DNA from 2 places in the Halioglobus japonicus genome. Region 1 is predicted to be linked to the other one. Evidence: predicted binding sites of a transcription regulator. Region 1 holds the regulator's gene; the other holds the start of a gene.
What was found. The regulator PhoB, encoded in region 1, activates phosphate uptake and scavenging genes when phosphate is short. The targets are predictions, from matches to a motif close to TGTCATAAANNTGTAACA.
Positions count from the first base shown of each region.

Region 1 (3,417 bases):
CCTGCTTAAGCATATCCTGTTCCTCGGGGCTCTAGTCTTGCGAAGGGAATACCAGAGAGAAGGTACTCCCCGACCCCAGTTTGCTATCAATATCCAATTGCGCACCATGCGCTGCGGCCACGTGTTTCACAATGGCCAGGCCGAGACCGGTACCCCCCGTCTCGGAAGAGCGACTATCGTCCACACGATAAAAGCGCTCTGTTAACCGGGCAAAATGACGGGGATCAATACCAATCCCCTGATCGACGATGTCCAGTATCAAATTCCTCTCATCCTGGCGCCAACGAGCCGTGACAGGAACACCCTCATCACTGTACTTAAAGGCGTTGAACACCAGATTAGAGACAGCGCTATACAATTCCCGATAATCGCCGGAGACCTTGCCCTGACTCTGTATATCCAATTGTAGCGGATTGTCCGGATGTGTGTTGCTCACCTCTTCCTTCAACTCCTCCAGCAATGTGGCCACGTCGACAGTCTCTCCCTTGGCCTGGCTCTCGGTGCTCTCAATACGCGACAGCCAGAGCAAATCCTTGAGCAGGTTTTCCATCCGATCTGCCTGCCCGGCCATTTGTGTCATTGCGCGCACATACTGCTGCGGAATGTTGCCAGGGTCAGCGATGAACGTTCCGAGGTAACCGCTTATCACCGTCAGTGGGGTACGCAATTCGTGCGAAACGTTGCCGACAAAGTCGCGCCGCATCTGCTCTGTGCGCACCACATTGGTTACATCCCGGACGAATAACAAGGTATCGCCCTCTGCAAACTGGGTAACCACCAGCTGCAGGTGAAACTTGATAGGCCCGCTGGTCTCAAATACCAGCGGATCGCCATAGTCGCCCTCCGTAAGATATTCGGCAAACTCAGGCTGGCGCACGATATTGGATATGGCCTGGCCAATATCGTCCGGATAGCGCAGCGTCAGCAAGCCCTGGGCAGCATCGTTACACCAGCGCAGCGCTCCCTGACTATCAATAATCACCACGCCATCGCGCATCGCGGCAAATGAATCCAGAAGATAATCCACCGTCGACTGCAGTCGCTCTTCAGTGGCAGTTGCCTTGCGCTGACCCTTGTAGACGCGGGCGACAACCTCGCCCCACACACCAAACAGGTCTGGCGGCGCCTTACTACTGTCAGCGAGCCATTCCTGGAGCCGCCACAACTGCAGCGACCAGAACAGCAGCAGACCAATTGCAGCAAGCAGCGCCCATACCAGTGGATTACCGAAGTAAAAGCCCGCCAAGGCCGCGAGTGCGATCGTGCCTATCAGCCGAAATACCGATGCCAACCACTCCATAGGTTCCGGCGTTGCCCCCTATATCCCGCGTGATGAAAAACGATAGCCCGTGCCGCGCACGGTCTGGATCAAATTACTGTGGTCGGCATCCGCGCCCTGCAACGCTTTGCGCAACCGGCGGATGTGGACATCCACGGTGCGCTCTTCCACATACACATTGGCTCCCCATACCTGGTCCAGGAGTTGGCCCCGGGTATAGGCGCGCTCCGGATGCGACATAAAAAACTGCAGCAGCTTGAATTCCGTTGGCCCCATATCGACGGCGTCGTCGCCCACGAACACCCTGCGACTTTCCCCATCCAAAATGAGGCCGTTGACCTCCATCCGGGCATTTTCCTCACCGCCCACCGTACGGCGCAGCAACGCCTTGATCCGGGCAATTAACTCACGGGGGGCAAACGGCTTGGTGATGTAATCATCGGCGCCAACATCAAGCCCCTGAATGACGTTATCCTCCGCTGTCTTGGCGGTCAGCATAATCACCGGTATCTCACGGAACGTGTCGTCGCGCTTAAGCCTGCGCAGCAGCTCCAGGCCACTGCCGCCGGGCAGCATCCAGTCGAGCAGGATAATGTCGGGGCGATGATCGACCACAGCGGCATACGCTTCCTGAATATTAGGCGCTTCCAGGCAACGAAATTCAGCGATCTCGAGCGCCATGCGCAGCATATCGCGGATCGCAAATTCATCATCGACAACCAGAACAGTACGTTCGCCAATCACAGCCCATTTCCTTCATTCACCTGAATGCAGGTATTAGATGATGAAATTATGACAACAAAATGACAATCGGCCAAAGAATTACAAACAGGACCATAAAATCGCCCGGTGGCCCCGCTTTTGGCTAAACAGGGCACCGGGTGTCGAATTAACGCAGGCTTGCGTTAATGTTCTTGAGCATCTGGTTGCCGGGGCAAAGATCCTCGGCATCCAGGGTGTTGAGAGGACGTCTGGAGGTCTCCAGAACGTCGTGCAGGTCGCGGGAATCCTTGTCCATATAGATCAGCCCCGTCAGGATATCGCCGGCAGTGCGGTGCTTCTCCATATTCATCAGGGCGGAAGTACGGTCAAAGGGATCCAGGTCTTCGCTCATCTTGTAAAGATGAATGGAAGAGCCATCGTGCAGAGTCACCTCATGACTGGAGCCGGGCGCGTAGTCGGTGGTGATTTCCTTCTGCATAGGCACAAAGTCGACCGTGCCTGTAGCCTCTGCGTGTTCGCGCACAAACTCGTAGCTTTTGGTCGAGCCGGCGTTGTTGTTGAACGTCACACAGGGAGATACCACGTCAATCAGCGCAAAACCGCGATGACTGATCGCTGCCTTGATTAGCGGCACCAGCTGCTCCTTGTCCCCAGAGAAGCTGCGAGCGACGAAAGTCGCGCCCATTTGCAGCGCGGTGGAACACAGGTCGATCGCACTGAATACGTTGGCATCGCCCTTCTTGCTGACGGAACCCTCGTCCGCGGTGGCAGAATCCTGGCCTTTTGTCAGACCGTAGCAACCGTTGTTCATGACGATATACACCATATTCAGGTTGCGGCGCGCGACATGGGCGAACTGCCCCATGCCAATGGAGGCGGTATCACCGTCACCGGACACACCCAGGTAGATCAGGTCGCGGTTAGCCATAGCGGCACCGGTAACCACGGACGGCATGCGCCCGTGCACCGAATTGAAGCCGTGGGACTTACCCAGGAAGTACGTGGGCGACTTGGACGAGCAGCCAATACCGGACATCTTGGCAATCTTGTGCGGTTCTATAGAGAGCTCGTGACAGGCCTTGACGATAGCACCGGAAATCGAGTCGTGACCGCAGCCGGCGCACAGCGTGGAAATGGAGCCCTCGTAATCGGCCTTGGTATAACCGAGGTCGTTGACGGGCAGTTCTGGGTGGCGAAACTTCGGAATTTGATAACTCATGCTGACTCTCCCGCCTGGCTGGCAATCTTGGTGCGGTGCAGAGGCTCAATCGCCCCTCCGCTGAGATGCTGCCTAATCTGCTTGCTGATATTACGTGCACTGATTGGCGTGCCATCGAAACACAGCACCGACTTGAGCTTGTCCGGACCAAACTCAAACTCTGCCATTAGCAATGTGCGCAGCTGTGCATCGCGAT
Region 1 covers NZ_CP019450.1:2,486,340-2,489,756, reverse strand. The annotation lists gene phoU (phosphate signaling complex protein PhoU) at 1-13, opposite strand, end outside; gene phoR (phosphate regulon sensor histidine kinase PhoR) at 32-1,300, opposite strand; gene phoB (phosphate regulon transcriptional regulator PhoB) at 1,319-2,020, opposite strand; gene BST95_RS11780 (2-oxoacid:ferredoxin oxidoreductase subunit beta) at 2,169-3,221, opposite strand; gene BST95_RS11775 (2-oxoacid:acceptor oxidoreductase subunit alpha) at 3,218-3,417, opposite strand, start outside.

Region 2 (3,417 bases), 1.0 Mb from region 1:
ACCTCCCCCCGGTCCGGAGGTGCCCGCTATAGAGGCTGATCCTATACACCGGGAAAATCTGGCGCGGCTGATGCTGTACCGAAAAGAGGCGGTCGATGATCTTGCGGTGTGTATCCACAGCGACAATCTGGCCAGGCACCGCTTTCGCAGCCGGGCCATGGCGGGCAGTAACGATCTCGCGGACGTTCTCCCTGCGATTAATGCGCATCTGGTAGGTATCTGGGGTGTTCACGATGCCACCGCCGGCGGCATTGAGCAGATTCAGGCCCGCCGCGCCCTGATGCTTGCGTCCCAGCCCGAGGCGGAATTTCATATCCTCGAAGACATCGGCCACTGGGCTATGTACGAGAGCCCAGAGACCGTTAATCGCTTAATCCTGGGGCAGTTGTCGTAGCACAGACTTGGCCGCGCTGATCTTGCCCTCGTCGAAATATTCCTCGTGATTGATCTCGATTTTGTCGAGATCGTAGAGGTAGTTCACCATGATGCTGCCGGATTGCTCCAGGCCCTTGGGCGTTAAATCAGCACCCCAGTGCAGGCGGTGGAGGCGGGCGCCATTGCCGAGGTGGAAGCGGGCGACCGGGTCCTTGGCCAACTCGCCGGATTTTTCCCGCACCAGATAGTGCGCGCACAGGCGCGTGAGTGCTGCCTGTACCTCGGCCTCCATAACCGTGCGGTTTACCGGTGCGCGTACCTTGTCGATAAGCGCCTCGTCGACCAGTTCACTGAGATCGGCCTTGTTGAGCCAACGCCGGAATCCGGGTACGGGCGACAGGGTAACGAATGTCTTAAGGCCTTCAATTTCCTTCTTCAGTACTTCAACCACGTTTTTGATCAGGAAATTGCCGAATGAAACGCCCGCCAGGCCAGGATGGCAGTTGCTGATGGAGTAGAACACTACGGTGTTGAATTTGCCTGGCTCCATGATCTCCCGCTCACGGTCGATTAGCGGAGCGATGGCATCGGGCAGATCGTCGACCAGGGCAACTTCCACAAACACCAGCGGGTCATTGCCCATGGCCGGGTGGAAAAAGGCGAAGCAGCGACGGTCTTCGCGGAGCCGGCCGCGCAGGTCTTCCCAGCCGTTGATCTCGTGCACGGCTTCATAGTCGATGAGTTTTTCCAGCACCACCGCGGGGGACGCCCAGTCGATATTGCGCAGCTCCAGAAAGCCCTTGTTAAACCACTGGATGAACAGGTGCTTGAGGTCCGAATCAACCGGTTTGAGTTCCGGGTGCTGGCGCAGCAGCTGCAGCAGCTCGCCGCGCAAAGCGACCAGGGTGCGAGTACCACCGGGCGCCATGTTAATGCGTCTGAACAATTTTTGCCGCGGCGCCTCGGTGGCGCGGGTAATTGCCTGTAGCTTGTCGTAGTCGGGGTCGTCGCGGTAGCGCTCGGTGGCTTCCAGCAGTGCCTCGCGATCGATATCGAAGTCGCTGGCGAGGCGCTGGAAAAACTCCAGCCGCGCCTCTGCGCTGAGCTCGAGGTAGGCCTCGGTAATTTCCTGGGCCAGGGCAAGGCCGGAGGCTTCGCCGCGGTGCTCAATCAGTTCCTTGCACAAATCGACCAGCGCCTGGGTAGAACCCTCGGCCGCGGTCAGGTTGGGCCGCCGTCGCGCGAGGATTTCCCGGCCGGCGGTAATCACGGAGCTGAGCGCGCGTCCGAGTACGGTAACGCTGCCTTCGCTGGTGTTGGGTTGATCCTTTTCGATGGGGCTGGTCGAAGCCATCGGCTGATACCTCAAAATTGCTGCTTGCCTAGTGATAAGAATGCCACAGAGCCCGTGGCCTTTAATACTTACCCTATAGGGTTAGAGATGCGTGCGGCGTGACGATATTCCCTATTATAGTTTGTCTCCCAGCCGACCCGTCAGGAAGAACCCGGTCGTGCGATTGTGGTTTATTTCTACTGAATCAATCGGTTAATGGATTTCCGTGCAATGAGTGACGCTACGCCTAATTTCACCCTGGTAACCTCCTGTGCCGACCAGATCGGCCTGGTGGCTGCGGTGTCGAGTTTCATTGCCGAGCGCGGGGGGTGCCTGGTGGAGAGTGCCAACCATACCGACGTTCACCAGGGCTGGTTTTTTATGCGCAATGTCGTCAACGCCGACGCCATGAGCTGCAGTATCGAAGCGTTCCGCGAAGACTTCGATAGCCTCGCACAGCGCTATGGCATGCAATGGTACTTGCGCCCCGGAGGTGAGAAACAGCGCGTTGTGATTATGGCCAGCCACGCCTCGCATTGCCTGGCGGACATTCTCTACCGCTGGCAGGCTGACGAATTGCAATGCGACATTCCCTGTGTGATTTCCAATCATGAAAATCTGCGCAGCATGGTGGAGTGGCACGGTATTCCGTTCCATCATGTGCCGGTGGATCCGGACGACAAGCCTGCGGCCTTCGCGGCGGTTGAAGATATTCTCGAGCGCCACGGTGCGGATTGCGTAGTGTTGGCCCGGTATATGCAGATTATCCCGCCGTCGCTGTGTGAGACATACGTCGGCCGTCTGATCAATATTCACCACAGCTTCCTGCCGTCGTTTATCGGAGCCAATCCCTACCAGAAGGCCTTTGATCGCGGTGTAAAGTTGATCGGTGCCACCTGTCACTATGTCACCGAGGATCTCGATCAAGGGCCCATTATCGAGCAGGATGTGGTGCGCGTGACGCACTCTTCCAACAAGGACGAATTAGTACGGTTGGGTCGCGATGTGGAGAGTTCGGTGCTGTCGCGGGGTCTGCGCTATCATCTGGAAGACAGGGTTCTTGTCCGCGGCAACAAGACGGTAGTGTTTAACGCCTGATCGCGTATTCAGATTGATAAGGGCCACGGCGACGGGCCCGGGAGAGCAGCCATGAACCAGATATCAAACCTTTCCGATGTGCACGCCAGTGTTTGCCCGCTGGATTGCGCTGATACCTGCAGCCTTTCTATCGAGTTAGAGGATGGCAAGGTCAGTCGGGTGCGTGGCAGCCGCAGCAATCCTTTCACCCGCGGCAAAATTTGCACCAAAGTCGCCCAGGGTCTTGCTGAGCAGGTGCATGGGCCGAAGCGCCTGACGCAGCCACTGCTACTGGACGGGCCAAAGGGTGGTGGCAATTACCGCCCGATCAGTTGGGAGCAGGCCCTGGATCTCATTTATCAGCGTTTTTCCGAGATCATGGATCGCTGGGGTGCTCAGGCGATCGCGCCGCTCACCTATGGTGGCCCGATGGGGCTGCTGGCGAATGGCTCTATGGATGCGCGCTTTTTCCACCGTCTGGGTAGTAGCGAAGTAGATTCGTCACCGTTGTGTGCGGGCGTATCCGGTGAGGCCTGGGAGCGAGTGTACGGCGATGTGGGCGGCATTGCCTACACCGAACTGGCACAGTCAAAGTTGATCGTGGTGTGGGGCAATAACGTGACCGCCTGCAA
Region 2 covers NZ_CP019450.1:3,511,537-3,514,953, reverse strand. The annotation lists gene BST95_RS16500 (alpha/beta fold hydrolase) at 1-394, shown strand, start outside; gene BST95_RS16495 (malonyl-CoA decarboxylase) at 371-1,729, opposite strand; gene purU (formyltetrahydrofolate deformylase) at 1,940-2,806, shown strand; gene BST95_RS16485 (molybdopterin-dependent oxidoreductase) at 2,858-3,417, shown strand, end outside.
Region 2: BST95_RS16495 (malonyl-CoA decarboxylase) is a predicted target of PhoB. The motif match lies at 1,760-1,777, and genes of this name have one in related genera.